2 regions of the Candidatus Endoriftia persephonae genome follow, and region 2 is predicted to be linked to the other one. Evidence: predicted binding sites of a transcription regulator. Region 2 holds the regulator's gene; the other holds the start of a gene.
What was found. Region 2 encodes FNR, which switches genes on or off when oxygen is low (the NO sensors DNR and NnrR bind a similar motif). Its sites were predicted from a motif close to TTGATNTANATCAA; they were not measured.

Region 1: the regulator FNR is predicted to act here: its motif matches at 10,995-11,008, upstream of napF (ferredoxin-type protein NapF).

The regions. Positions count from the first base shown of each region.
Region 1 is NZ_CP090569.1:1,506,867-1,522,175, forward strand. Features, by position in the region: gene ccmI (c-type cytochrome biogenesis protein CcmI) at 1-1,189, opposite strand, end outside; gene L0Y14_RS06830 (cytochrome c-type biogenesis protein) at 1,186-1,668, opposite strand; gene L0Y14_RS06835 (DsbE family thiol:disulfide interchange protein) at 1,665-2,210, opposite strand; gene L0Y14_RS06840 (heme lyase CcmF/NrfE family subunit) at 2,210-4,207, opposite strand; gene ccmE (cytochrome c maturation protein CcmE) at 4,204-4,671, opposite strand; gene ccmD (heme exporter protein CcmD) at 4,668-4,835, opposite strand; gene L0Y14_RS06855 (heme ABC transporter permease) at 4,832-5,578, opposite strand; gene ccmB (heme exporter protein CcmB) at 5,580-6,263, opposite strand; gene ccmA (cytochrome c biogenesis heme-transporting ATPase CcmA) at 6,260-6,913, opposite strand; gene L0Y14_RS06870 (Crp/Fnr family transcriptional regulator) at 7,394-8,098, shown strand; gene L0Y14_RS06875 (type IV pili methyl-accepting chemotaxis transducer N-terminal domain-containing protein) at 8,208-10,109, shown strand; gene narL (two-component system response regulator NarL) at 10,102-10,755, shown strand; gene napF (ferredoxin-type protein NapF) at 11,064-11,612, shown strand; gene L0Y14_RS06890 (chaperone NapD) at 11,609-11,878, shown strand; gene napA (nitrate reductase catalytic subunit NapA) at 11,922-14,402, shown strand; gene napG (ferredoxin-type protein NapG) at 14,489-15,309, shown strand, end outside.
Region 2 is NZ_CP090569.1:1,012,244-1,027,552, reverse strand. Features, by position in the region: gene truD (tRNA pseudouridine(13) synthase TruD) at 1-452, opposite strand, end outside; gene ispF (2-C-methyl-D-erythritol 2,4-cyclodiphosphate synthase) at 449-919, opposite strand; gene L0Y14_RS04635 (HDOD domain-containing protein) at 1,128-2,309, shown strand; gene ispD (2-C-methyl-D-erythritol 4-phosphate cytidylyltransferase) at 2,292-2,999, opposite strand; gene ftsB (cell division protein FtsB) at 2,992-3,285, opposite strand; gene eno (phosphopyruvate hydratase) at 3,434-4,714, opposite strand; gene kdsA (3-deoxy-8-phosphooctulonate synthase) at 4,793-5,629, opposite strand; gene L0Y14_RS04610 (CTP synthase) at 5,626-7,257, opposite strand; gene L0Y14_RS04605 (sulfur globule family protein) at 7,589-7,939, shown strand; gene fnr (fumarate/nitrate reduction transcriptional regulator Fnr) at 8,185-8,946, shown strand; gene dnaQ (DNA polymerase III subunit epsilon) at 8,961-9,677, opposite strand; gene rnhA (ribonuclease HI) at 9,674-10,117, opposite strand; gene L0Y14_RS04585 (class I SAM-dependent methyltransferase) at 10,110-10,847, opposite strand; gene L0Y14_RS04580 (lytic transglycosylase) at 11,056-12,759, shown strand; gene L0Y14_RS04575 (hypothetical protein) at 12,895-13,083, shown strand; gene L0Y14_RS04570 (mechanosensitive ion channel family protein) at 13,174-14,259, shown strand; gene L0Y14_RS04565 (putative Ig domain-containing protein) at 14,643-15,309, shown strand, end outside.

The DNA.
Region 1 (15,309 bases), 490 kb from region 2:
CGCCGAACTTGGCAGTGGGGCCGCCGGAGCGTGCAATCCGCGCTCCCACCTTTACCTGGGTAAAGTTTGACAGCTTCAGCTGCGGCATCATCGCCATGCTGTCATCGAGGGTTAGCTTCAGCGGCAGATCTTTCACCTGTTTGCGCGCGGCGGCCAGTGGCATTGGTGGCCCTTGCAGCGCCTTGGCATAGATGAAGACGGTATCTTCCGGACGTGCCTGTTTGAGCAGTTCCGGGTCGATGGAGACTTCAACGATAATGCCCGTGCCAGCCGCTGCCATTTCAGGGGCGTTGGCCGGAGTGTCGGTGGACTGTTTGATCGAGGGTAGTTTAGCCCGGCCACCGAGCTGTTCACGGGCATCGGCGATCGCGCTATCGATGCTGGCGAGATCATCACTCTCGGCGCCCAGGGCCTGCTTTGCCGCCTGCCACTGGCTAATCGCCTCTTGGTACTGGCCACGTTGATAGGCGACTATGCCCATCATCCAGCGTGCGCTGGGGTCTCCTGGGCTTAGGCTGACGGCCTTTTCGATGCGTGCTGCGGCAGCACCAGTGAAGTTATTGCCGGTCGATGCACCGACCGCTTCGGCGCTGGCGAGCAGTACGGAGACATTATCGGGAGCCAGTGCCACCGCCCGATCGAGGGCGGCGATAGCGTCGGGGTAGCGCTTCATCGAGAGATAGCTGCGCCCCAGCATCAGCCAGCCCTCCAGATTCTCTGGCTGCTCCTGCATCTTTTGTGCGAGCCGCGCCACCAACTCTTCCATGGGTGGTAGGTCTTTGGTGCTGGGGGAGGCGGGTGCGGCACCCGTTTGATTGGCCGCGAGTTGTGGGATGATCTGCGGGCTGCCGACGTTCAGATAGAGCGCGATGCCAACAAGTGGCACCAGCAGCGCCGAGGCGAGCGCCCAGCGCCCGCGGCTATCGGCCTGCGGCGAAGCCTCAGCCTTGCTATTCACATCCTGCAGCAGCCCCTTCTCCAGATCTTTGCGCGCGGCATCGTAGCGCACCTGGTCGAGCAAGCCGGCGTTGAGGTCGTCGTCCAGCTCCTGCAGTTGCTGTTTGAATACCTCCAGGTTGAGTTCATCAGAGGTGATGGTCTGGCTGATGTGGCTGCGCAGCAGTGGCAGCACGACAAAGCCCATGGCGAGCAGCGTGAGCCCCGCCGCGATGGTCCAAAAGAGAGTCATTTATCGCTGTTCCCGGGTTCAGACGATTGTTTGAGTAGGCTTTGCAGTCGTGCCTGCTCCTCCGCATCCAGCTCGGTTTCACTGGCCTGCTTCTTGCGCAGCAGGGTGCGTGCCAGTAGTACCGCGCCGATCAGCAGCAGGATCAGCGGGCCGAACCAGAGCGGATAGGTGGAGGGTTTGACCGGTGGGTCGTAGAGTACGAAATCGCCGTAACGGGCCACCATGAAGCTGAGGATCTGCTCCTTGCTCTGGCCCTGCTGCATCATTTCGTAGATCTCCTGGCGTAGATCCTGGGCCAGTTCGGCGTTGGAGCCGGCGATCGACTCATTCTGGCAGACCAGGCAGCGCAGCTTTTCTGTCAGCTCACGGAAAGCCTGGGTCTGTTGCGGATCGTCGAAGGTGAACTCAGCCAGGGTTCCGGCGCTGGCGCTGGCCGCAACCAGCAGCAGACACAGGGCGAAAATGGTGGAACGGATCATACTCCACCTCCCTGTTTTAGCTTTTTGACCAGTGGCAGGATCTGCTCGCGTATCAGTTCGATGGAGAGTGGACCGGCATACTTGTAGCGGATAATGCCATTGGCATCGACCACAAAGGTCTCGGGGGCGCCGTAGACCCCTAGGTCGATGGCGGTGCGACCCTTCTTGTCGAAGATATTGGCCATGTAGGGGTCTCCCAGCTGTTGCAGCCAGGTCAAGGCGCCAGCGCGATCATCCTTCCAGTTGAGGCCATAGATCTCCACCTGGTCCATGCGGCTGAGCTGTACCAGGGTCTTGTGCTCGGCGCGGCAGGAGACACACCAGGTGGCCCAGACGTTGAGCAGATAAACCTTACCACGCAGATCCTTGTCACTGATCATGACCGCGGGATCGCGCAGGCTCGGCAGGGAGAATTCCGGCACCTGCTTGCCGATCAGCGGCGAGGGGATCTCCCGCGGGTTCATGTCGAGCCCTTTGAAGAGGAAGGCGGCGATCACAGCGAAGATCGCCAGAGGGATGAGGAATCTGAGATAGCGGCCCATCAATTTGCCTCCACGATAGTCTTGGTACTTGCCGCCGGGACGCGCTGGGCGGCGCGCTTGCGGGCGGTGCGGTAGCGTCGATCGGTGATCGCTAGAATGCCGCCCAGTGCCATCAGCAGGGCGCCTAGCCAGATCCAGCGCACATAGGGTTTGTAGTAGAGACGCAGGCTCCAGTCGCCGTTGCCAAGGGGTTCACCCAGGGAGACGTAGAGGTCGCGGGTCAGGCCCCATTCGATGGCCGCCTCGGTCATTGGCCGGGTCTGCACGAAGTAGGTGCGCTTCTCCGGCTCCAGCACGGCGATCAGCTGACCCTCCTGGCTTACCTCGAAGCGTCCGCGATGAGCATTGTAGTTGGGTCCGGGGTAGTCGCTGACACCGCCAAACTTGAAGGTGTAACCGGCGATCTTGGCGCTATCGCCGGGTGACATGCGGACGTCGCTCTCGATGCCGTAGTTGGAGACTAGGGTGACGCCGACCACGAACATTGCGACGCCAAGATGGGCCAGCACCATGCCATAGTAGCTGCGTCCACCAGCGGCCAGATCCTTGAGAAAACCTGCCATGCCCTGCTTGTGCTTGAGGCGGTCTTTGACGCTGACCACATGGCTGGTGGCGATCCACATCGCCAGCCCCATGCCCAGTGCCACCCGCCACTCACCGCCGCTGAAGAACGGCAGCAGGGTGATCGCGCCGAAGGCGAGGCTGATCAGGAAAGCGGTGCGCAGCTGGCGTACCAGCTGTGTCGGCTCGCTGTGTTTCCAGCGCGCATGCGGGCCAATGCCGACGAACAGTGCGAGGAACGGGGTGAGCAGCACGAACATCTTGTTGAACCAGGGGAAGCCCACCGAGATCTTGCCCCACTGCATCGCATCATAGATCAGCGGTGCCAGAGTACCGAGCAGAACCAGCCCGGCGAACACCGACAGCAGTAGGTTGTTGGCGAGCAGGAACGACTCCCGCGAGACCATATCAAAACGTCCGCCGCCGGTGATGTAAGGCGCGCGCCAGGCGTAGAGCATCAGCGAACCGCCGATCACCACCAGCAGGAAGATCAAGATAAACAGGCCGCGGGCCGGATCGGCGGCGAAGGAGTGAACCGAGGTGAGTACCCCGGAGCGGACCAGGAAGGTGCCGAGCAGGCTCAGGGAGAAAGCGAACAGCGCCAGTAGCACGGTCCAGCTCTTGAAGGCGCCTCGTTTCTCGGTCACTGCCAGCGAGTGGATCAGTGCGGTGCCCACCAGCCAGGGCATGAAAGATGCGTTCTCTACCGGGTCCCAGAACCACCAGCCGCCCCAGCCAAGCTCGTAGTAGGCCCACCAGGAGCCCAACGCGATGCCGAGTGTGAGAAACACCCAGGCCACCGTGGTCCAGGGGCGCGACCAGCGTGCCCAGGCGGCGTCCAGCTTGCCACCAAGCAGTGCGGCGATGGCAAACGCAAAGGCCACCGAGAAACCGACATAACCCATGTAGAGTAGCGGCGGGTGGATCGCCAGCCCCGGATCCTGCAGCATCGGGTTGAGTTCGCGCCCTTCAAAAGGCACCGGAAACATTCGGTCGAAGGGGTTGGAGGTGAGCAGCATGAACAGCAGAAAGCCGATGCTGATCATGCCCATCACTGACAGTACCCGCGCCACCATCGGTAGTGGCAGGTTGCGGCTGAAAGTGGCGATGGCAGCGCTCCAGGCGGAGAGCAGGAAGGCCCACAGCAGCAGCGAGCCCTCGTGGGCACCCCACACCGCCGAGACCTTGTAGATATCGGGCAGTTTGGTGTTGCCGTGCTGAGCGACATAGAGCACCGAGAAGTCGTTCTGCAGAAAGGCGTTGGCCAGCACCACCAGGGCGATGCTGAGAAACAGCAGCTGCCCCCAGGCCAGCGGCCTCGACAGCGCCATCTGTGCTGAGGAGTTGGTGTAGGAGCCGGTAAGGGGAATGATTGCCTGGATGATCGCCAGGCTGAGCGCCAAGATCAGCGCATAGTGGCCGATTTCTGGTATCACTGGATCTGTACCTGCTGCTGCATCTTGTTCACACCCTCTTCGTGGCTGGTCTTCAGGGCGGCGGCCACCTCAGGCGGCATGTAGTTTTCGTCGTGTTTGGCCAGTACTTCACTGGCGATGAAAGTGCCTTCCGGGTTGAGTTGCCCCATTGCGACTATGCCCTGGCCCTCGCGGAACAGATCGGGCAGGATGCCGGTATATTCGACTGTTACAGTGGCCTTGTTGTCGGTGACGGTGAAGGCGGTGGTGAGCCCGTCCGGTTTGCGTTTGACGCTGCCTGTTGTCACCAGTCCGCCGACCCGGAATGGGTGGCCGGTGGGGGCCTCGCCGGCAACTACCTCACTGGGGGAGAAGAAGAACATCAGGTTCTCATCGAAGGCGTTGAGCGCCAGCCAGGCGGCAACGCCGATACCGGCGACCATCATGCCGATCAGGGTGAGGCGTTTCTTGCGGATCGGATTCATTGCTGTTTTCTCCTGTCCCGACGGATCTTGCGGGCAATGTCATTCAGGGTGCGCTTGCGCTGCAATAGCGGCGCGATAAAGTGCACGAGCAGGATGACGAAGGTCAGCCCGTAGGAGGGCCAGACATACATGGCGTAGCCGCCCATGTTGAAAAATTCGCTCATTTTACCTCAGCCTCCACCAGCTCCCGCACCCAGCGGGTGTTGCGCTCACGCTCGAGGATTTCGGCACGCGCGCGCATTAGGACCACGGCGCCGTAATAAAGTTTAAAAGAGATCGACATAATCAGCAGCGGGATCAGCATGCTGGTGCTCATGGCAGACTTGCCGCTCATGGTCACTGAAGAGGTCTGATGCAGGGTGTTCCACCACTCCACGGAGAAGTGGATGATCGGGATATTGACCACCCCTACTAGGGCCAGGATCGAGATCGCCCGGGCTGCCACCCGCTTGTCTTCGATGGCACTGTAGAGGGCGATGATGCCGAGATAGAGGAACAGCAGCAGCAGCTCAGATGTGAGTCGTGCGTCCCAGACCCACCAGGCACCCCACATCGGCTTGCCCCACAGGGAGCCCGTGACCAGCGCCAGAAAGGTGAAAGAGGCGCCTATCCCGGCGCTGCTGATGATGATGATCTCAGTCATCTTGATCCGCCAGACCAGGCTGATCAGTCCGCCAACCGCCATCACTATATAGATGAACATTGACATCCAGGCTGCCGGCACATGGATATACATGATGCGATAGCTCTCACCCTGCTGATAATCAGCGGGGGCGACAAACAACCCGTAGTAGAGGCCGGCAAGCAGAGTCAGCAGGAATGAGACGGCAAACCAAGGGATCATCTTGCCGGCGACATTATAAAAGTAACGGGGCGAGCCCATTTGGTGAAAGAATCGAACGATCATATCAACTCAGACTGATTCTCAGAGAAGCGGCGGTGGCCAGCGGGGCCAATGCCAGGGAGCCAACCAGCATGGCAGCCAGGATGGAGATCTGTGCAGTGGTGGGGATGCCAACGATCGCGGTCTGCACCGCATCGGTGGCAAAGATCAGCACTGGCACATAGAGGGGCAGCACCAACAGCGACAGGATCACCCCGCCGCGTCGTAGTCCCACGGTCAGCGCCACCCCGAAAGAGCCGATCAGGCTCAGCACCGGGGTGCCCAGCACTAGGGTCAGCATCAGCGTGCCGATCGCCTCAGTTGGGATGTTCAGCATGATCGCCAGCAGTGGTGCGACGATGAACAGCGGCAGCCCGGTGATCAGCCAGTGGGCGAGGATCTTTGCCAGCACCAGGATCGAGACCGGGTGGGCGCTGAGCATGAACTGCTCCAGCGAGCCGTCTTCGAAATCGGAGCGAAACATGCTGTCGAGTGAGAGCAGAGCGGCCAGCAGGGCGGCCACCCAGACCACCCCCGGCCCCACTGCCTGGATCAGTTTCGGATCGTTGCCGATGCCGAGGGGGAACATGGCGCTCACTAGAACGAAGAACAGCAGCGGATTGATCATCTCTGATCGCCGCCGGTAGGCGAGGGTTAGGTCGCGCTTCAGCAGTAGGCCAAAGGCGCTGGTAAGAGAGAGTGTGCTCATCGTTCGGAGAGGTTGATCCTGACCAGGTCGACCTTCTGGAAGCCGATGCGGTGGTGGGTGGTCATGGCAGCCATGCCTCCGTTGCGCAGATGGTTCTCGAATAGCCGTTCCATATGCTCTATGCCTTTGCGGTCGAGGGAGGTGAAGGGCTCGTCGAGGATCCACAGTTTCGCCTCGGTGACCAACAGCCGGGCGATGGCGAGACGGCGCTGCTGGCCCGCCGACATGTTGCGGGTCGGTACATCTTCGAAGCCGTAGAGGCCAACCTGGTCCAGAGCGTCCTCCAGGGAGATGCCCTCTTTTGCCTTGCCCAGGCCGCGGGCGATGCGCAGATTTTCCAGCGGGGTGAGATCGAGTTTGCTGCCGTCTTTGTGCCCCAGATAGGAGATATGCTCATGGAACTCGGGGCCAAGTTTGAATATGTCCTCGCCCTGCCACAGCAGTTGTCCCGATTCCGGCAGCCGGATACCGCAGAGGATACGCAGCAGCGAAGTCTTGCCGCTGCCGTTGCGGCCCTCCAAAACCAGTGCCTGACCGGGATTGATGCAGAAGCTGAGGTCTTCAAATAGCACTCGGTCGTCACGGATGCACTCCAGTGATCTGGCCTCGAAGACAGGTGTTGCTGTGGGGTTGGGGGCGCTCGATGTCACGTCTGTGTGCCGATGTCTAGGGAACCTCTGAACGAATCTGCTTCGTTTAGGGATCCCCTAGCTTGCATCCGCTTTATTCTGTTGTGCTAAATGGTTGGTCGAACAGGCCGAAATCCGCTAGGCCGCAACCATACCCGATCGCTCTGGGCCACTCAACCGTACAAAACACCATTTTATTGGCTGGGGGAGTGCGAGGCGTGCCTGTCAACCAGGCGGTAGTGTGCGCTGTCCCTGTCGCAAGCTGTTTCTTGGGAGCTACTAATTAATGGGTATGTTGTTGTATTCATGGGTGGGTATCTCGCTGAAGTAGAATATAGAAATATTCAGCCTGCCTAATATGCCATTGACAATTGTCAACGTAAAAAGCACCCGCTTGGTGAAACATGGAAACCGTCAGTTCTCCAGTTGACCAGGGGTCCGTTCTGATTGAGACTCGTGCTCCTGGCTTGGAGCCTAGTTATTCAGAAGGAGCCGAGGTTTATGGATATTAGGGTCACAGTCCATCCTCATCAGACCTTTATCTCTAAGTGTGATCCGTTCAACGGGTTGGCGCAGGAGATTCTGGAGTTCTTGGAGGCCGGAGCCAGTGTGTTGGCATTCAAGCGCGGCCAGCTGGTCTATGACAGTGGGTCGACTTCAGCCGGATTTTATCTGGTGATGTCGGGCCAGGTGAAACAGAGCATTTTTTCTGCGGATGGCGCTGAGCGGGTGATTCGTATCATCTCGCGGGGGGGGGCTTTCGGTGCGTCGACACTCTTTACGGAGCAGCCGGCACGTGTCACTACCTATGCCATGTTAGATGGTGAGGCGTTGGTGTTGCGGCGGGCGTTGATACGAGAGGCGGTGCAAACCTGGCCTGAGTTTGCCGACAGAATGCTGCGTCATATGAGCGTTAAGTTGTATGGATTGGTTGGGGATCTGGAGACCTGCTGCCTCAAGTCCGCCACGCAGCGGGTCGCGAGTTATCTCGCCGGGATAGCGGCCGACAAATCGCCTCACGAACTGGTCATCGAGGTGACCCTTCCTGCCCCCAAGTCGGTTGTCGCCTCGACACTCGATCTGACGCCGGAGACTTTTTCTCGTGAACTGCATCGGCTCTCCGCTAACGGACTGATCCAGGTCAGCCGTAATCGGGTTGCAATCCATGACCTGGATCGATTGCGCTGCCTCGATTGTCGAGGGTGACTATCTCATAGGCAGGGCCAGTGGCTGGCGTAGGTGTTATTCTGAGCTGGCGAAATTGAGTGAGGCCTGATCTTTGAAACGGTCGCTTTTGCTGCGTCTCGGGATTGCAATGGCAACCATCTTTGCCCTTGCAGTCATAGGTATGCTCAGCTCGGTGTTCATCGCTGACACCAGTGAGGGATTTGCCGCGGCGATCAATCAGGCTGGCACCCTGCGCATGCAGTCCTACCGCATTGCCAGCAGTATGGCGAACGGCATTCCTGGTGATATGCCAAGGAGTGGCGAGGTGACCCGCAAGCTGGTTGCAGAGTTCGAGCGCCGCCTATTCAGCCCGCGTATCCATACCGTATTGACTAAAGGTCCTAGTGAGTCTGTGACCCAGGCCTACAACAGGGTGGAGAAGCGGTGGCAGTGGGAGATCCACCCCAACCTCAAGGTCTATCTTGAGCTGACCTCTGCGGCATTTGGCGAGCGGGGCATCGCGCAGCAGATTGCCCAGCAACGTCACTACTATCTCTCCCATGTCGATAGTTTTGTTGACAATATCCACCATTTTGTCGAGGCGCTTGAGCTTGATGCCGAGGCGCAGAATCGTCAGCTCAGGCTGATCCAGCTGGTCGCTCTGATGCTGACCCTATTTGTGGCGCTAGTCAGTATCTATCTCACCAAACGTACCGTGCTCAATCCGCTCAAAGATCTATTGGTCTGTGCCCGGGCGGCGCGACGTGGAGATTTCTCAGTGCGCAGTCATCATTCGAGTGAGGATGAGTTGGGGCAACTGGGAGATGCCTTCAATGTGATGGCGGCGGATCTCTCGAAGCTCTATGAAGGACTTGAGGCGCGGGTCAGGGAGAAGACCCTTAATTTGGAGCGAAGCAATCGCTCGCTGGAGCTGCTCTATATCACCGCCAAGCGCTTCAGCGACTCCTCCCTGAGCGACGAGGTGCTGAAGTCTCTGATCCACGATATCGAACAGGCGATGGGGGTGCGCAGTGGGACCATCTGCCTGGGGCAGGTGGGGGACAGGCAGGCCTTCCGCCTCGCCTCCACCAGTCCGGTCGATATCGAGCGGCAGATATCGGGAGGAGGGGACTGTTCGCGCTGTCTCGGTAACGGCGAAACCCATACTTTTAAAGTAGATTGTGAGGGGGGCGAGTGCGTCAACGTCTTCTCCACGGCGATCCGCGATCAGCAGCAGCAGTATGGGGTGCTGCTGGTGGAGTTTAATGTTGAGCAAGAGCTGGAGGAGTGGCAGCAACGGCTGTTGGAGACGGTCGCCAGCCATATCGCGATGGCGATCAATTTGTCGCAGCGGGTCTCGCAAAACCGTATGCTGTCGCTGCTGGAGGAGCGCAGTGTGATCGCCCGCGAATTGCATGACTCTCTGGCTCAATCGCTCTCCTATCTAAAGATCCAGGTGAGTCGGCTGGAGAAGGCGGTCTCGGAAGAGCAGGCGAAGGATGATCTGCTGTTGATCTCCGGTGTGTTGCGCTCCGCACTGAATGGCGCCTATCGCCAGCTGCGGGAGCTGCTGACCACCTTCCGTCTGCGGATGAGCGAGGCGGGGCTTGGGGCGGCTTTGGATGAGACAGTGCGCGAGTATCGTGAGAGGGGCGGCCTGGAGATTGAACTGATTGATCGCATCGCCAACTGCCGCTTCAGTCCGAATGCCGAGATCCATGTCATCCAGATCATCCGCGAGGCGTTGTCGAATGTGATCCGCCATGCCAATGCCACCCGTGCTCTGGTCAAGATCGAATGTGATATGGACGGCATTGTCACCATCCTGGTGGAGGATGACGGCGTCGGCATCGGCATTGATGAAGAGGGCGACATGATGCAGCACTATGGCCTGCCGATTATGCAGGAGCGTGCCAACTGGCTGGGGGCCGAGCTGATGATTAACGAGCCGGAGAGCGGCGGTACCCGCGTCCTGCTGAGCTTCTCCATCGCCGACAGTGACCATACGCTCTCCCACGAAAACCTAATCCAGAAAATAAGCTATGAATGAGCAGCAGACCTACTCCGTTCTCGCCATTGACGACCATCCACTGTTTCGCAAGGGGGTGGCAGATCTCATCGACATGGAGGCGTCGCTACAACTCATTGGTGAGGCTGCTAACGGCGAGAATGGACTGCGCCTAGCAGTTGAACTGAACCCCGATCTGATCCTGCTGGATATCAATATGAAGGGGATGAACGGGATCGAGACCCTCAAGGCGATCAAGCAGATGGAACTCGACTCACGCATCCTGATGTTGAGCGTGTCGGACAACGAAGAGGATGTGGTGGCCGCGCTACGACTTGGCGCCGATGGCTATTTGCTCAAGGACATGGAGCCGGAGGATATTCTCGAGTGTTTGCGCAGTGCGGTGCAGGGCAAGGTGGTGATCAGTGATCGCCTGACACAACTGCTGGCGCGAGCCCTGCGGGAGGAGGCGGAAGCCCCTAAGGCCCTGGCCGAGGTAGAACTGACCGCACGGGAGCAGGAGATTCTAGGGCTGATCTCCTGCGGCATGAGCAATCGCTTGATCTCCAAGGAGTTGGATATTAAAGAGGGAACGGTCAAGGTGCATGTCAAACATCTGCTGAAAAAGCTCAACCTCCATTCCCGGGTGGAGGCTGCAGTGTGGGCGCTGAAAAATCTGGAAAAGTAATTCAATCCGGATGGCATGATTGGGCGTGAGACTAAAAAATTGTGGTAAACCTCAATAATTGAATCGTTCCAGTGAGAAGTGGCTGTTCTGAATGGATCGTTCAATAAAATGATATATAAAAAGGACGGATATACCAAAAAATAGGTAATTGATATCAAAAACTGGGTATTTGCGCGCTACCAAATAATGGGCATCTCATTGATTGTTAAGTAAATTATTTATTTTTTATGAATGCATTATTGATTGATATCAAAGCTGCGCGTACTCATTAGTGACAGGATTTCCCTAATCCGTTGGGGGTATCTTTTGTGACAACATCAATCAACAGGATACAGCTGCTTCGAGGCGATCTTCGGGGCTCTCGTCAAATTGTTCGGCCACCCTGGGCGCCGGATGAGTTTCGCTTTGTTGATGCATGCGAACGCTGCGATGCGTGCATCGCAGCCTGTTCCGAAACCATTCTCAAGCGCGGCCAGGGCGGTTTTCCAGAAGTCGATTTCAGTCAGGGCGGCTGCACCTTTTGTGGCGATTGTGTGAAGGCCTGCACCCATGGGGTGCTGGCCTTTTTTGATGATCTCGAGCAGGCACCCTGGAACCTCATCGCGCAGATCCAGGACAACTGTCTTTCACTCAACGGGGTTGTCTGCCGCAGCTGTGGGGAGGCCTGCGATGACTCGGTGATCCGCTTCAAGCTGGAGATTGGTGGCAAGGCGCGCCCGCTGTTGGACGAAACTGAATGCACTGGCTGTGGCGAGTGCATCGCCATCTGCCCCACTCAATCCATTCAAATCCATAGGCTGCCGGAGACGGCGGTGACAGAAGCACAAGCATCCGTGGGAGGAGCTAAACAAGCATGAATATCTGTAGTCTGGTAGTCCATACCAAGCCGGAGAATGGAGCTGTTGTCTCTCAGCGATTGGCGGAGATGACAGGTGTCGAGGTCCACGGAGGTGAGGATGTCGGCAAGCTGATCGTGACGGTTGAGGATGAGGGGGAAGAGCTCTCACCTGTCTCCGACACGATGAACGCGCTTAGAGATGTAGAAGGGGTCGTTAGCACAGTTTTGATTTATCACTATGGTGGTGAAGAATCAATGGAGGAGATGAAACGTGAAATTAACTAGACGTGATTTTATTAAGAGCAATGCAGTCGCTGCAGCGGCTTCGGTGGCAGGTGTAACCCTGCCGGCGATTAAAACCGCTACGGCAGCCGAAGGTGATGATGGTATCCGTTGGGATAAAGCAGCCTGCCGCTACTGCGGTACCGGTTGTAGCGTTCTCATGGGTGTCAAAGACGGCAAGGTTGTGGCCAGTCAGGGTGACCCTGATGCGCCAGTCAACAAAGGCCTGAACTGCATCAAGGGTTATTTCCTGCCGAAGATTCTCTACGGAAAAGATCGCCTGACCACGCCGATGCTGCGCAAGAAAAACGGCAAGTACGATAAGAACGGCAAGTTCGAGGCGGTTTCCTGGGACGAGGCGTTCAAGACGATGGCCGAGAAGTGGGTGGCAGCCCGTAAGGCTAAGGGTCCGAAGGGTGTCGGTATGTTTGGCTCCGGACAGTGGACCGTTTGGGAAGGCTATGCCGCATCCAAGCTTATCAAGGCGGGCTTTCGTTCCAACAGCCTCGATCCCAATGCTCGCCACTGTATGGCGTCTGCTGTAGGTGCTTTCATGCGCGGGTTCGGCATTGACGAGCCCATGGGCTGCTATGACGATCTGGAACACGCCGATGTATTCGTGCTCTGGGGTGCCAACATGGCAGAGATGCACCCGATCCTCTGGTCACGTCTTACCGACACGCGTCTGACCAAGCCGGGCTGTGAAGTGCATGTGCTCTCCACCTATAAGCATCGCTGCTTTGAGCTGGCTGATAATGGCATGGTGTTTACACCACAGACCGATCTGGCGATCGCCAACTACATCGCCAACTACATCATCCAGAACAAGGCCTATAACAAGGACTTCATTGGTAAACATGTCAACTTCAATATCACGACGACTGATATTGGTTATGGCCTGCGTCCCAGTGATCCCAGGCAGAAGGCGGCCAAGAACCCCAATAAGGGCAAGTTCAATAAGGTCAGCTTCGAAGAGTATGCAAAGGCTGTTTCGGAATACACCCTTGAAAAAGCCAGCAAGATGTCCGGCGTGCCGAAGAAGAACCTGGAACGTCTGGCCAAAGCCTATGCCGATCCCAACAAGAAGGTCTCTTCTTACTGGACCATGGGTATGAACCAGCACACACGTGGTGTGTGGATGAATGGCCTGGTCTACAACATCCATCTGCTGATGGGCAAGATCTCCGAGCCTGGCAATAGCCCCTTCTCACTGACCGGTCAGCCTTCTGCTTGTGGCACCGCCCGCGAGGTAGGCACCTTCACCCATCGTCTGCCGGCTGACCTCGTCGTCAAGAAGGACGCACATTGCAAATTCGCCGAGAAGATATGGAAGTTGCCGGAAGGCACTATTCCCCGTGCCAAGGATCCGGTCATGGGCAAGACTTTGATTCATGCGGTTGCCATGCATCGTGCGCTCAAAGACGGCAAGATGAACTGCTTCTGGGTGATGTGTAACAACAACATGCAAGCCGCTGCCAACATGAACGATGAGTCCTATCCTGGTTGGCGCAGACCCGAAAATTTCATCACCGTTTCTGATCCCTATCCGACGGTATCGGCCCAGGCTGCTGACCTGATCCTGCCGACCGCCATGTGGATTGAGAAGGAGGGCGCCTACGGTAACGCCGAACGTCGCACTCAGTTCTGGCGCCAGCAGGTTGCTGCTCCTGGCGAGTCCAAATCTGACCTGTGGCAGCTCATGGAATTCTCCAAGTATGTCAAAGTGGAAGATGTATGGCCGGAGGATCTTATCGCCAAGAAACCAGAATATGCCGGCAAGAGGCTTTACGACGTTCTCTACACCAATGGTCAAGTCGACAAGTTCCCGAAACAGAAGGTGACCGACTCTGATGGCAACGAGTATGCCAACGATGAGATGGACCACTTCGGTTTTTACGCACAGAAGGGTCTGTTCGAAGAGTACCGGCTGTTCAACTCCGCGCCCAACATTCTCAAGAAGGGCCATGAGATGGCCGAGTTTGATGCCTATCATAAAGCACGCGGTATCCGTTGGCCGGTAGTTAACGGCAAGGAGACACTGTGGCGTTTCCGCGAAGGTTACGATCCGCATGTGGCCAAAGGCAGCGGTGTACAGTTCTACGGCAGGAAGGACAAGAAGGCGAACATCATCTTCGGTCCCTACGAGCCAGCGGCAGAGAGTCCAGACAAGGAATACAATCTGTGGCTCTGCACCGGTCGTGTTCTGGAACACTGGCACTCAGGTTCCATGACCCGGCGTGTGCCCGAGCTCTATCGTGCCGTACCGGATGCCGTGGTTTTCATGAGCAAGAAGGACGCCAAGAAGCGCAAACTGCGTAATGGGCAAATGGCCAAGATCACTTCGCGTCGTGGCGAGATTGTCTGCCGGGTGGATACCAAAGGGCGCAACAAGGTGCCGGATGGGTTGGTCTTCATCCCCTGGTTCGACGCCGGTCGTCTGGTCAACAAACTGACCCTCGATGCCACTGATCCGCTCTCGAAAGAGACGGATTACAAGAAGTGTGCGGTGAAGATCAGTAAGGCCTAGGCGGACAGGATCCGGTCTGGTTCGCCAGACCGGAGATCGTCATAACTGAAAAAACGCGTAATCGATAGCAACCCAACAAGTCAGTAATGTCAGATACAGACAAAAAACATGAGATGAACCGACGGCAGTTCCTGGGCAACATGCTCAAGACAGCCTGTGGGGTCGGATTGGTCGGCATGGGTCTGGGGATCTACTCCAATAGAGCCTCAGCCCTGCCTGCCCACTATATCCGGCCACCGGGTGCGCTGCCGGAAGAGGACTTTCTGGGTGCCTGTATCCGTTGCGGGTTGTGCGTACGGGACTGTCCGTACGACATCCTGTTCCTTGGTGAGGTTGGTGACGACGTGGCAACGGGGACTCCTTATTTCGTAGCCCGCACCGGGCCTTGCGAGATGTGTGAGGACATCCCCTGTATCGTCGCCTGTCCGACCAATGCCTTGGATCATGGTCTCACCAATATCGAGGACTCCCGTATGGGGCTTGCGGTGGTGGTGGATCAGGAGACCTGCATTGCCTTTCACGGTCTTCGCTGTGAGGTCTGTTTCAATGTCTGCCCAATTCGGGGTAAAGCCATAACGCTGAATATGCAGCACAACGTCAGGTCAGGAAAGCACGCGCTGTTCATACCAGTGGTGCACTCCGACGCCTGTACCGGCTGCGGTCTCTGCGAACGGGCCTGCATTCTGGATGAGGCGGCAATCAAGGTGTTTCCGACCGATCTAGCGAAGGGCGAACTGGGTAAACATTACCGGCTTGGCTGGAAGGAGAAAGAGAAAGCGGGTGAGGCCTTGGTCACGCCGGACGTAGAGCATCAGTACAACCTCCCCGAGGGGGTACGCTACGACCTGCAGGGCGAAGGGCTGATCATCGAAGAGAAACCGGAGGAGACGCCGTTCTCTTCCAATCC
Region 2 (15,309 bases):
CCCCGATCCGCCTGCAGCTGCCGAACCGTCAGACAAAACCGATTGCCCTGCAACGCCCCCCGCCGCAACTTGCGGCGGTGCCGCCCCTGTTCGAGCAGCTCCAGCAGATCGGAGTTGAGCTGCGACCAGTCAGGCTCCGGCTTGCCAGCAAGCCGTACCGAGAACCACTGGGTGGTCACCGCATGGCGATCCTTCAGTCCGGCGTAACTCACATCCCGCGGCGGCACCCCCGCCAGACGGGCGATCTGCTTTGCCAGCCAGATGGTGTTGGTATCCCGTTTGCGGATCCGTAGCAGCACATGCTCGCCCTCCCCATCGGGTGCGAAGCCGAGCTGCTCATCCACCTGGAAATCATCCGCAGAACTGCGGATCAGTCCGGTGCCGAGGGGCCTACCATTGGCACAGGGCATCTCCTGCAGCAGCCGGCAAAAAGGAGGGATCGAACCGTTCACTCTTGCAGCAGAGCGACCGCATAGGCGGCGATCCCCTCCCCGCGGCCGGTGAAGCCCATCCTCTCGGTGGTGGTCGCCTTGACGCTGATCTGGTTGACATCAATCTTCAGGTCATTGGCGAGATGCGCACGCATCTGATCGATATAGGGAGCCAGCCTGGGCTGCTGGGCAACCAGGGTCGAATCCACATTAGCAATCTGAAAACCGGCCAGATGCAGCCGTTCCACCACCTGTCGCAGCAAGATGCGGCTGTCGATACCGGCGAACTCCGCCGAATTATCGGGAAACAGCTTGCCGATGTCCCCCTGCGCCGCCGCACCAAGCAGCGCATCACAGAGCGCGTGGATCAGCACATCTCCATCAGAATGGGCCTGCATGCCCAGCTCATGCGGGATCTCCACCCCACCCAGCACCAAACGTCGCCCCGCCGCAAAACGGTGTGCATCATAGCCTTGCCCAATGCGCATGCCTCGCCCCCGATATTGAATTTAAAGAGTCAACCGTCCCAGACGCTAACGATGCTGAGAGGCGGCATTGTAACGAGCCAACCGCCGCAGCCCAACCGAACACCCCTGCTCAATCCCTGCAATGATCAACAACATGGCTAGATCACTCTCTGTCGCCCGGCCTTTAGATTTAAAAGAATTCAACCCGTTGTGGAAGCTGCCAGACAGAGTGGCGCCTCACATCGCCAGCGAAGCGATTGTCGAGCACCTGGTGGATGGCGACAGCGTGATCAAAGCGGGCAGTCAGAGCAGCGAGATCACCTTCCTGATGCAGGGTGAGGTCGAGTTTGTCCAGCAAGACGGCAAGCGCGCCATCTACACCGCAGACTCAGAGCGCTGCGCCTATCCGCTCTCGGTCAGGATCCCCCACCAATACGACATCACCGCGCGCGGGGCAATCACCATCCTCAAGCTGGAGCGCGACATCGTGCTCAGCATCAGCAAACTGCCGGATGACAGCAGCGAGATGCAGCCTGGCCGGATCGAGTTGAAAGAGTCGGGCGGACCAGAGGCGAAGCTCTACTGGGAGCTGTTCGAGGCGACCAAGTCAGGCAAGCTGCAACTGCCCTCGATGCCCTCCATCGCCACCCGCATCGCCAAGGTAGTCAATAACGCCGACACCGACAGCAACGACATCGCCCGGGTGATCCAAGCCGATCCCACCATCGCCGCGCGCCTGATCAGCGTCGTCAATAGCGCCGCCTACCGCGGTCGCTCAAAGATCAACAGCCTGCCCGACGCGATTACCCGCCTGGGCCACAACGTAACCCACAATCTAGTCATCAGCTTCGCCCTGCACACCCTGTTCCACAGCAGCTTCAAAGCCCTCAATAACAAGCTGCGCTCGACCTGGCAGCACAGCTGTTATGTCGCCCCGGTGTGCCACGAACTAGGCCGCATCACGCCAGGCATGAGCCCCGACCGAGCGCTGCTGATAGGGCTGGTACACAACATCGGCACCCTGCCGATCATCAACGCCTCCCGCGGCTACCCAGAACTGATCGACAATCCACAGCTGCTGGATCAGACGATCAACAACCTGCGGCACGAGATAGGTGCGATGGTGCTGCGCAAGTGGGGCTTCGAGAATGATTTTGTGCAGGCCGCACTACACGCCGACGACTGGATGCGCGACCCTCAGGAGAAGCCGGACTACACCGACCTGCTGCTGATCGCCCGCCTGCACAGCTATGTGGGCAGCCCGCGCATGGAGCAGCTGCCACGCCTCGATCTGCTGCCGGCATACCACAAGCTCGCCCTGGGTCGGCTGACCCCGCGCCATTCGCTGGCGATCTTGCAACACGCCAAGGCCGAGATCCGCGATCTGCGCCAGCTACTCTCCAACACCTGAGATAATACGCAGATAGAAGGCCGCCAGCGGCAGATCCTCCGGTCGGGTAATCTTGATGTTGTCGGCATGGCCCTCCACCATCCGCGGCCGAAACCCCGCCAACTCCATCGCGCTGGCATCATCGGTCACCAGCGCCCCTTCTATCAAGGCGTCAGAGAGCGCCTTTTTCAGCAGAGCAAAACGAAACATCTGGGGTGTATAGGCGCGCCAGAGCCCCTCGCGCGGTACTGTTGCCTCCACCTGATTGCCGGCGACAACGCGCTTCACTGTATCGTGTACCGGCACCCCGAGCAGTCCACCTACCGGATCGTCCTGCAACTCATCCAGCAACAGATCGAGATCCTCACGGCGAAGGCAGGGACGCGCCGCATCATGCACCAGCACCCAGTCCCGATCCTCCGCCTGCGACGCCAGTCGCTCCAGCCCATGCAGCACCGAGTGACAGCGCTCCGCACCGCCGGGGGCGCGCAACAGCCGGGGGTGGTTGCGACAACCGATCGTCTCCCACCAACCATCATCTTCAGACAATGCCACGCAGACTCCATCGATTCGCGGATGCTCAAGAAAAACGTTCAGGGTATGCTCGATCACCGGCCGGCCGTTGAGCGGCAGATACTGCTTCGGCACCGCACTCGCCATGCGCCGTCCAACACCGGCGGCGGGCACCACCACCCAGCATCGCTCATTCACTCACAACCCCCTCGTCGCTCTGGATCACTTGGTAAAAGATCTCGCCTGACTTGATCATGCCCAGTTCGCTGCGGGCACGCTCCTCGATCGCCGCCTTGCCGCTGCGCAGGTCATCCACCTCTGCCTGCAGTCGGCGGTTGCGCTCACGCAGCCCGGCCAGCGCCTGCTCCTGACGGGCAATCTCCTGCTTGAGATTGTTCACCTCCGCCAGGCTGCCCTCCCCCACCCAGAGGCGAAACTGGAGAAACAGGAATAGAATCGCCAACACCGCGATCAGGATACGCATGGTCTGAGCTGATGATCAGTTGATGGGTTTGGAACTCAAATCAGCCGCAAAGCGAACTGACATCGGAGAAACTTTAATCGCACCGGGCGTGCAGGGGAAGCAGCAAATCACCCCCCCCCGGATATCCGGGGGGGGGGGGCAGGCAGGCTCAGAACTGGATGGGGAAGGCGTCTCTACCGGCGTAGACCGCCTCGTCGCCTAGCTGATCCTCGATACGCATCAGCTGGTTGTACTTGGCGACCCGGTCAGAGCGCGACAGCGAGCCAGTTTTGATCTGACCGGTGGCGGTGGCCACCACCAGATCAGCGATGGTGGTGTCCTCGGTCTCACCGGAGCGATGCGAGATCACCGCGCTGTAACCGGCGGCCTTGGCCATGTCGATGGCGGCCAGGGTCTCGGTGAGTGTGCCGATCTGGTTGACCTTGATCAGGATCGAGTTGGCGATCCCCTCGTCGATACCGCGCTGCAGGATCTTGGTGTTGGTGACGAACAGGTCGTCGCCCACCAGCTGCACCCGTTTGCCCAGCTTCTCGGTGTGGATTTTCCAGCCTGCCCAGTCGCTCTCGTCCATACCATCCTCGATGGAGATGATCGGGTACTGATCGACCCAGCTGGCCAGCAGTTCGGTAAACTCTGCCGCTGTGTAGGCCTTGTTCTCAGAGGCCAACACATACTTGCCATCCCGATAGAACTCGGAGCTGGCCACGTCGAGGCCCAGGTAGATATCGCTTCCGGCCTTGAAACCGGCCTTGTCGATCGCCTCGAGGATGACGTCGATCGCCTCCTGGTTGGAACTCAGGTCGGGGGCGAAGCCGCCTTCATCGCCCACCGAGGTGTTCATCCCCTTGCCCTTCAGGACCGACTTCAGCGCGTGGAATACCTCGGCGCCGTAGCGCACCGCCTCGCGGATCGAGCCGGCACCTACCGGCAGGATCATGAACTCCTGCAGGTCGACGCTGTTGTCGGCATGCGCCCCGCCGTTGATGATATTCATCATCGGCACCGGCATCCGGTAGGGACCGGCGGAGAGCGAACGGTAGAGCGGCAGGGCGCGCTCCTGGGCTGCGGCGTGGGCCGCCGCCATGGAGACGCCAAGCAGCGCGTTGGCGCCCAGTTTGGACTTGTTATCGGTGCCATCCAACGCCAGCATAGTGTTATCCAGCGCGGTCTGATCGGTGACTTCCTGACCGATCAGGGCGTCGCGCAGCGGGCCGTTGACGTTGCCGACCGCATTCAACACACCTTTACCGAGGTAACGGCTGTTGTCACCGTCGCGCATCTCCAGCGCCTCACGGGAGCCGGTGGAGGCCCCGGAGGGAACCATGGCGCGGCCAATGGCGCCGTCGGCGGTGATCACATCGGCCTCGATGGTGGGGTTGCCGCGTGAGTCGAGGATCTCCCGACCGCGAATATCAACAATCTCGGACATTTTGTCTCCGTCTATCGAATCAGAAAACTTTTGGTTTTTGGAGGTTAGGCAGCAGGGCGTCAGCTTTCCGCCCGGCCGTCACTGCAGCGCCAGCTCGGCAAAGCCATGCCGCTTCACCGTCCGGTCGATCTCCAGCAGCGTTTCGAGCAGCCTCTGTAGCTTGTCCAGCGGCCAGGAGTTGGGACCATCACTGAGCGCCTGCTCCGGATCGGGATGGGTCTCCATGAAGAGGCCGGACACCCCCGCCGCCACCGCTGCCCGCGCTAGCACCGGCACATGCTCGCGCTGGCCGCCCGAACTGCTGCCCTGCCCCCCCGGCAGCTGCACCGAATGGGTGGCATCGAACACCACCGGGCAGCTGGTCTCACGCATCACCGCCAAGGCGCGCATGTCGGAGACCAGGTTATTGTAGCCGAAGGAAACGCCGCGCTCGCAGACCATAATCTGCTCGTTGCCCACTGCCCGCGCCTTGTCGACCACGTTTTTCATATCCCAGGGGGCAAGAAACTGCCCCTTCTTGATATTTACCGGCCGCCCCTGGCGAGCCACGGCCTGGATAAAATTGGTCTGACGGCAGAGGAATGCCGGGGTCTGCAGCACATCGACCACCGCGGCGACCTCATCCAGCGGGGTATCCTCATGCACATCGGTCAGCAGCGGCAGCCCCAGGCTCGACTTGACCTGCTCCAGGATCTTCAGCCCCTGCTCCATACCGGGGCCGCGGTAGCTGCCGGCAGAGGAGCGATTCGCCTTGTCGAACGATGACTTGTAGATGAAGGGGATGCCCAGCGCTGTGGTGATCTCCTGCAGCTGGCCGGCGGTATCCAGCGCCAGCTGTTCACTCTCGATGACGCAGGGACCAGCGATCAGAAACAGCGGCTGATCGAGACCGACGGGGAAGCCACACAGGTTCATGCTGTCGCATCCCGGTGTTTGCGCGCCGCCTCGATGAAGCCGGAGAAGAGTGGATGCCCATAGCGCGGCCGGGAGGTGAACTCCGGGTGGAACTGACAGGCGATAAACCAGGGGTGGTCGGGGATCTCGACGATCTCCATCAGACGGCCGTCGATGGAGCGACCGGCGATCTTCATGCCGGCGGTGACGATGCGGTCGAGATAGCTGTTGTTGAATTCGTAGCGATGACGGTGGCGCTCGACGATCACCTCCTCGCCATAGAGTTCACGTACCTTGCTGTCGGGCTCCAGACGACACTCCTGGCCACCCAGACGCATGGTACCGCCCAAGTCGGAGTTCTCATCCCGTTGCTCGCGCTTACCGTCGGCATTCAGCCACTCGGTGATCAGGGCGATCACCGGATTCGGGGAATCGGGATTGAATTCGGTGCTGTGCGCGTCTGTCAGACCGGCCACGTTGCGCGCGTACTCGATCACCGCCACCTGCATGCCAAGACAGATACCCAGGTAGGGGATGCCCTGTTCGCGGGCGAAGCGGACGGCAGCGATCTTACCCTCCACACCACGCTCGCCAAAGCCGCCGGGGACCAGAATCGCATCCATCCCCCGCAGTTGATCGCCCACATCCTGCTCCAGCTTTTCGGAGTCGATATAGTGGATCTTCACCTTGCTGCCAGTATGTACGCCAGCGTGGGTGAGCGCCTCGGAGAGCGACTTATAGGCTTCGGTGAGATGCACATATTTGCCCACCATCGCCACGTGGACCTCGTCATGCAGGGCATCGTAGCCGTCTATGTAGCCCTGCCACTCGCTAAGGTCGGCGGCAGGCAGATCCAGCCCCAGCAGCTTGACCGCCACCTCGTCGAGGTTCTGCGCATGCAGCATCAACGGGATGCGGTAGATTGAGTCGGCATCCACCGCGGAGAAAACCGCCTCTTCCGCCACATTGGTGAACAGGGCGATCTTCTTGCGTTCGCCCTCGGGCAGCGGTTTTTCCGAGCGGCAGACCAGGATGTCGGGCTGGATGCCGATGGAGCGCAGCTCTTTTACTGAGTGCTGGGTCGGCTTGGTCTTGATCTCGCCCGACACCTTGATGTAGGGCACCAGAGTCAGATGCATGAAAAGGGCGTGCTGATGGCCAAGCTCCACCCCCATCTGGCGGATCGCCTCGAGAAACGGCAGCGACTCGATGTCACCCACAGTGCCGCCGATCTCCACCAGACAGACGTCGGCATCACCCGCACCGAGCAGCACACTCTCCTTGATCTCGTTGGTGATGTGGGGAATCACCTGCACCGTACCACCCAGGTAGTCGCCGCGACGCTCCTTGCGGATCACGCTCTCGTAGATCTGACCGGTGGTGAAGTTGTTGTTCTTCCCCATGGTGGTGCGCACGAAGCGCTCATAGTGACCCAGATCGAGATCTGTCTCAGCACCATCTTCGGTGACGAACACCTCGCCATGCTGAAACGGGCTCATGGTACCCGGATCGACATTGATGTAGGGATCAAGCTTGATCAGGGTGACCTTGAGGCCACGCGCTTCCAACAGCGCTGCCAGTGAGGCAGCAGCAATACCTTTGCCAAGGGAGGAGACGACTCCGCCCGTAATAAAAATGAATCTGCTCATGCCATTCGGGTGTTGGGAAAGGAAGAAAACTGGACGGGCGCAAACATTAACAGATCGAGCCGCTTCCCTCAATTCACATCATGGATGGCATACCCCCAAAAGTGCTGGACATCGTGGTGGGTTTATCTTGCACTCGGGTGTTGAATATCCCCTACTCCCAACTATAATCAGGTGGCGATTTTCGCAGCTTAACTATAAATGCCAACCTGGCGCGCAGGCGGCGGGGAAATAGATAACAAGCGGTACGGAAGGATCTTCGCGGGTCATTTCCAAACACCCAACGGGGCATTGTAGTCGGGCAAACTATCCACTGAACGTTGAGGAAGGAAATATGATGAAGTTTTCAAAAGTCGTGGGTGCAGCTGCACTGATTGTTGCATCTTCCGCTGCTTCTGCCTGGTGGGGCGGTGGCCCCTGGGGCGGCAACCGTGGCTACGGCAACGACGGCTGGGGTGATGGCTATGGCGACGGCTCCGGTGACTTCAGCTTTGGCATGAGCGGCAACGCCCGTGGCAACAGCTATGGTCGCGGCTACAATAGCTACCGTGATTACTATGGCGGCCCCTACGGCTATGGCGCACCTTACGGTTACGGCGCACCTTATGGCTATGGTGCTCCCTATGGCGCACCTTACGGCTACCCGGCTCCGCCTCCCGCCGCTCCGCAGGCCGAATCCAAGTAAAGGATCGGTTGCATAGTAAAAAGGGCCGGCCCGCTTCGGGTTCGGCCTTTTTTATTGCCTTCAGCTCACCCCATCCGGCGACCGATGGCGGGTTTCATGGGAACAGCCGCGTTATTTGTTGGCAAAAATCATTCCTTCACTCAACATCCGATACGTAAATTGCTTGATCCAACTCAATAACCTTTGGAGAATAGCCCCATCCACCATTGAGAGCTGAAATCTCATGCCGGCATCGGAGTTGTAGCTTGCCCAATCGGAAAGTCGTCTCTTTCGAGAACCTCAAAGTCGCCTGCAAAAACTGCAGTCTTGCAACCCTCTGCCTGCCGGTTGCGTTGGAACCGGATGATGTAGAGAGGCTCGACAGCATCGTTAAACGCGGTCGTCCCTTCCACCGTGGCGACCACCTATTCCGCGAAGGTGATGATTTCCACAGTCTGCGAGTCATCACCAGCGGATCTGTCAAGACCTACTCCCCAAGCGAAGATGGCAGCGAGCAGGTGCTTGGCTTCCATCTTCCCGGCGAATTAATCGGACTCGATGCGATCCAGAACGAGCGTCACAGCTGCTCTGCTAGAGCCCTTGAGACCACTGCTGTCTGTGAGATCCCATTCGATAGTCTCGAAGAGCTGAGCAGCGCCATGCCCAGCCTGCAACACCAGATGTATTGTCTGCTGAGCCGGGAGATCGGCCAGGAAACAGAGATGCTCACCCTGCTTGGCAAAAAGAGTGCCGAAGAGCGCCTTGCCACCTTCCTTCTGAGCTTTTCCGAGCGCTTCAAAAAGCGTGGCTTTTCCGCTACCGATTTCTTCCTCAGCATGTCCCGCCACGAGATCGGCAACTATCTAGGACTGGCGGTGGAGACAGTCAGCCGGCTCTTCACCCGCTTTCAGGAGGAGGGCTTACTCAAGGTCGAGCGAAAACATGTACAGTTACTCGATCTGCCCCGACTCAACGATATCATTCACGGAATCGATAGCGTTCGCACATCGAATCAATCAAGGGCTTAAAGACTCCTGCCAGATCACTCGACAGGCAGTTCTTTTCTCCAGATACACCCCTCCCCCATAGCCTCGAGACGAGCCTCGTGCAACTCTAGCTCGACAGCATTTGCCTTGACCACCTTGAGGGCTGGCCGACCTGCTGACAGTCGCCGGATCCCCCCATCCACATCGCCCGTTGATTCCCCTTCAGCACGGGTCATCTCAAGGGAGAGAGTAGCCTGTCCACCGGTCATCGCCAGATAGACATCGGCGAGGATCTCCGCATCGAGCAGCGCGCCGTGGAGTTCCCGCTGAGTGTTGTCGACATCGTAGCGTTTACAGAGTGCATCCAGGCTGTTGCGCTGCCCCGGGTGCATCTTCTTCGCCATCACCAGGGTATCGATTACCGCGCACAGCTCCCCGATCGGCGGCGAATCCGCCCCCATCAGCTGTAACTCGTGGTTCAGAAACCCCACATCGAAGGGCGCATTGTGGATGATCAGCTCGGCACCACGAATATAGTCGAGAAAATCTGCGGCCAGATCGGCAAAACGCGGTTTGTCGGCAAGGAATTCATTGGTGATGCCATGCACCTCGATGGCACCAGCATCGATCTCTCGATCGGGCTGCAGATACTGATGGAAGTTGTTGCCGCTGAGACGGCGATCGATCATCTCGACACAGCCGATCTCGATGATCCTGTGGCCCTGCTGCGGCTCCAGACCGGTGGTTTCTGTATCCAGGACAATCTGTCTCATCGTGACCGCAACCCCTCTATGCCCTGATTGGCCAGCTGATCCGCCAGCTCATTTTCAGGATGACCGCTGTGCCCTTTTATCCAGGCCCACTCAACCTGATGCTGCGCCACCTCCTGATCCAACTCGCGCCACAGGTCGGCGTTCTTGACCGGTTTTTTTGCCGCCGTTTTCCAGCCATTGCGCTTCCAGTTGTGGATCCACTGGGTGATGCCGTTCTTCACATACTGCGAATCGGTGGTGACACGCGCCCGGCTGGCACGCTTCAGAGCGCGCAGGGCCTGGATCACCGCCATCAGCTCCATGCGGTTGTTGGTGGTCTCCGGCTCTCCGCCGCAGAGGCGTTTTTCATGTGAGCCGAAGCGCAACAACGCGCCCCAGCCGCCGGGCCCCGGATTGCCCTTGCAGGCACCGTCAGTAAAAATCTCAATCAAATCATTCATGTAAATTTCTTGTGGTGGGTTCAACTGCATTTGCCGGCAACACCTGTTTGCCCATGCGCCAGCGCGGTCGCAGAGGCGTCAGGGTCGAGGTGCGCTTGACCGCCTGAATCAGATAGACACCGCCCAGCATCGGCCAGAAACGCGCGCCACTCTTCTCCAGGAAGGCCAGCCGCTCCATCAGCTGCCGACTGGCAAGGGGCGGACGGTACATCAGCCAGTCGATCCGCTCAAGGCCGAAGCCGAGCAGCGAAAGCCAGTCCTGAATACGTCCCGCACCGAAGAAATGACCACACCAGGGGGGCTGCCTGCGACGCAGCCGAAACAGCTGCCACATCCCCCACAGACTCCACGGATTGAAGCCAGTGATCAGCACCCTCCCCTCTGGTATCAGGATACGTTCCACCTCCCGCAATGCCTGGTGCGGATCAGTCGAGTAATCGAGGGTATGGGGCAACACCACGCCGTCCACGCTGTCGGTGGCAAACGGCAGGCGTGTGCAGTCGCCTATCAGAGCCGGACTTGCGCCGCCTGCGCCGTCCTCCTTGCTGAGCAGAATGCGATGCCGGGCGGGTGACGTGGCCAGCAGGTCCATCGTCGCGGCGGGGGCACCTAGCTGCACCACATGGTAACCAAACAGGCTGCTTCCCCACTCCTCGATCAACGCCTGCTCCTGCTCTGCCAACACCTGTCCTGGCATCCTCGCGAACCAGGCTTGGAGCTCTCTCTGCATGCTTTACCTCAGGGAGCCTCTAATGAATCATGGCCGGCAGTCTTGCGGCCCAAATTCATCCAGAGACTCCTCAGTTTGCCCCTAATCTACAGTGATAATAATTCCCATATTCTGGACGATGCGCATATGAAAATGGAAATTAATCGCCAATTTGCCTATATTTGCCAGCCTCGACGATCGGCACATTCAAACGGGACAGGGGCTTGCCATGCAGCAGATCACCGCGGTTCGCGCGCTTACTCTCCTCCTGGCAAGCGCAGCCATCTCCTCCAGCCAGGCAATGAGCCTGTTACCGCAGGCCACTGCAGACGCAGATAATAGCCAGGCAGTCACAGAAGCCGCCACCCAAGCCAGCCAGCAGCTTATTTCAGCCGCTCCTGCCACTCCTCCCGCTGATGCAGAGCCGCAAATCTCCGAGACGTCCACTCCTGAGCCGATCCTGACCGAGCCCCCTGAGCTCTCTGACCAGATCACCTTCAGGGAGCCCGAAGCTCCAGCGCCGCAGGATCTCTGGCGGCGTCTGCAACTCGGCCTCTCACTGCCGATCCCAGCAGACGCCCGGGTACAACGGGAGATCGACTGGTACACTAGCCACCCAGAATACCTTGGCAGACTGCAGGAACGCGCCGCTCCCTACCTCCACTTTATTCTGGAGGAGATCGACAAGCGCCAGATGCCAACCGAACTCGCCCTGCTACCCGCAGTGGAGAGCGCCTTCCAGCCCTTCGCCTACTCCCCCGGGCGTGCTGCCGGCCTCTGGCAATTCATCCCCTCCACCGGGCGCCTCTACGGATTGAAGCAGAACTGGTGGTATGACGGTCGCCGCGACATTGTTGCCGCCACCCACTCGGCCCTCGACTATCTGCAGGCGCTCAACCAACAATTCGACGGCGACTGGGAACTGGCGCTGGCCGCCTATAACTGCGGCGCCGGCAATGTGCGCAAGGCGATCCGCCGCAATCAGAAAAAGGGCAAGCCCACCGACTTCTGGTCACTCAAGCTACCGAAGGAGACCAGCGCCTATGTGCCACGTCTACTTGCGATCAGCGCCATCTTTGCCAATCCTGAGCAACACGGCATCAGCCTGAAACCACTCCCAGACCAACCCCATTTCGCGACCATCGACATCCAATCCCAGCTCGACCTGGCACTGGCCGCAGAGATGGCCGATATCGATATCGAACAGCTCTACCTGCTCAACCCCGGTTTCAACCGCTGGGCCACGGACCCGGCCGGCCCGCACCAGCTCAATCTACCTCTCGACAAGGTAGAGGGCTTTCTCACCGAGCTGGAGACACTGCCTGCAGAGAAGCGGCTGCGATGGAAACGCTACAAGATCCGCAGCGGCGACAGCCTCAGCGTGATCGCCCGCAAACACGGCACCACCACCAAGCTGCTGCAACAGGTCAACAACCTGAAAGGCAATCAGATTCGCGCCGGCAAACACCTGTTGATTCCGATCTCCACCAAGCGCCTCAACCACTACGCCTTGAGCAGCAAACAGCGCAAAAACAAGCTGCTGAGCAAGTCCCGCAAGGGCAACAAGCAGATCTACATCGTACAAAAAGGCGACAGTTTCTGGGAGATCGCCAAGCGTCATGGAATCAGCTATCGCAAGCTGGCAAAGTGGAATGGCATGGCGCCCGGCGACCCGATCCGACCCGGTCAGAAACTGGTGTTCTGGGTGAACAAGGCCACCTCTACCCACGTCTCCCTGCCCACCACTCAACCCAGCGGAACGCGCAGCAAGATCGCCTACAAGGTCCGGCGCGGCGACTCGCTGGCACGTATTGCAAAGCGTTTCCGGGTCAGCGTGGCTGATCTCAGGAAGTGGAATAAGCTACCGGAAAAATATCTACAGCCGGGACAGAAGATCCGTCTCTATGTGGATGTGACAGCACAAACTCTGTAGCGCTGGAGCGAACCGGGATCACAAAACAGCAGCAATTGTTGACCAGGATCAATCCAAGGCAACTCTCACTTTGACAGCCTGGCGGCTGACCCAGTAACAATAACGCCTCCTACCATTATTCGCGGAGGCAGTATCATGAGCGAAGAATGCAGCCTGAGGGCCAACACGGACCTCAATCTCGCAGATGTCAGCAAGATCGCGCTGGGCCTAAAATCCCTCGCCGCCTACTCAATGCTCGCATACGAGCACGATGATGATCCCCAGGAGCTGGATGAGATCGTGCAGGATGGACTGGACGCTATCGAGCGCCTATTCAATTGCTAAGCTGAGTCCACTTTAGATTTTCCATGCCTCACAACCCCCGCAAGGGGGTAGAATCCTCTGCAATCCCTATTGACAGTGCAGAGGATCGCAATGGAGTCGATTGAAGCCAAAGTTCTGCCACTGCTGGCCCAGTTTCCCGATCAACCCTATCTGCAGTCCTTGCTGGTTGTTATCGTCACTCTGCTGCTGGCGAAGGGCATCAGTTGGATCCTGCTGGGTATCCTCAAGCGCCTCGCCGGACTGACCCGCGCCCAGTTCGACGACGCTCTGGTCGACGCTCTCAAGACACCGCTCTTCTACACCATCCTGATGACCGGTTTCTCCATCGCGGTACATCTTCTGCCGCTCAGCGAACCAAGCCAACATCTGACTATCGCGCTGCTGCAAACTATCGGCATCTTCGTCTGGATGCGCTTCGCCATCAGCCTCTCCCGCTCAGGCCTGCAGGCACTCGCCGCCGATCCGCATCGCTTCAACTACATCCAAGCACAAACCCTGCCGCTGTTCGAAAATCTGATGGTACTGCTGATCATTGCGATCGCGCTCTACCTTATCTTCATCTCCTGGGGCATCGATATGAGCGCCTGGCTCGCCTCTGCCGGCATCGTCGGCATCGCAGTCGGTTTCGCCGCCAAAGACACCCTAGCCAACCTCTTCTCCGGGGTGCTGATCCTCGCCGACAGCCCTTATAAGATCGGTGACTATATCGTGCTCGACAGCGGCGAACGGGGCGCGGTTACCCATATCGGTATCCGCAGCACCCGCATGCTGACCCGCGATGATGTGGAGTTGACCATCCCCAACTCGATAATGGGCAACGCTAAGGTGATCAATGAAAGCGGCGGCCCTCACCCGAAATATCGCATCCGGGTGCCAGTAGGAGCCGCCTATGGATCTGATGTGGAGCAGGTGCGCCAGCTGCTCACCAGCATCGCCGAACAGGATTCACTGATCTGCTCAGACCCTGCACCCCGGGTACGATTTCGCGCCCTGGGCGGCTCCAGCCTCGACTTCGAACTACTTTGCTGGGTCGATGAGCCGAGGCTGCGCGGCCAGGCCGTCGACCGTCTGCTGACCGCCATCTACAATGGCTTCAACCGGGAGGGGATCGAGATCCCCTACAGCAAACAGGATCTCTACATCAAAGAGACACCGCCTCTGGAGCGACCAGAATAATCTCATCACCTCCGACGCAACCCCGCGAAACACCTCCCGACCTGACTCTGCCCCACGCCGGTACCAAGGTGGAGCAGAGTATCGAATTCTGAACCAGCAGCACTCCTGGAGTGGCCAATCTCAATCGATGCCAAAAGTGATACTTCAGATGAGAGCCAGCTCACATCACCACTTTTGCCGACCAATCCTCACCATTTGCCAACAAGATTTCATTTCCCAATTGGTGTGAAAAAAACCGCACTCTTAATGAGAAGCAGCCCACGATTCACACCAGCGACCTTCAGATCCATAATTTTCAGCCGTGCTATGTGACACAGATGTCGGAATTCTTTACACCGATTCCGTACCTTTGCACCAACTGAGTCGCATACCGGAGTGCCACCATGTACGCACCTAGCATCAATCGAATTTTTATCCCCACCCTGCTGAGCGCACTGCTGCTGGCTGGCTGCGGCGGTAGTGACAGCAGCACTGCCCCGGCGATCGGCGACAGCGGTGGCGGCAGCGAACAGACCACCCAACTGAACATCGGTGGCAGCGTGGGGGACGGCCCCATTATTAACGCAACCGTACGTCTGCGGGACGCCTCCAACAACATCCTCGCCACCACCACTTCAGATGGCATGGCACGTTACTCGTTTGATGTCAGCGTGCCCACCAACGCCTTCCCTCTCACCATCGAAGCGGAAGGCGGCATCGACCTGGTGACTGGCATGGCACCGGACTTCCAGCTGGAATCGACGGTCGTCAACGCCTCCCAGTCGAACGCTAACCTCAACCCCCATTCGAGCATGATCGTCAAGCTGGCTCGTGCCAAGGGCGGCCTCACCAGCAGCAATGTCAGTAATGCCAGGGACACCGTCATCGAACTGCTTAACTTCGGTTTCGATCCCGCCCTGATGGCGGACCCGATCACCGCTTCACTGACCAACAACAATCTGCCGATGATGATCAAATCAAGTGAGACCCTGGCGGAGGCTCTACGACGGGTACGCGACAACGCGCTGAGCAGCAATGTAACCGTAGATGAAGTGATGGATGCTCTCGCCG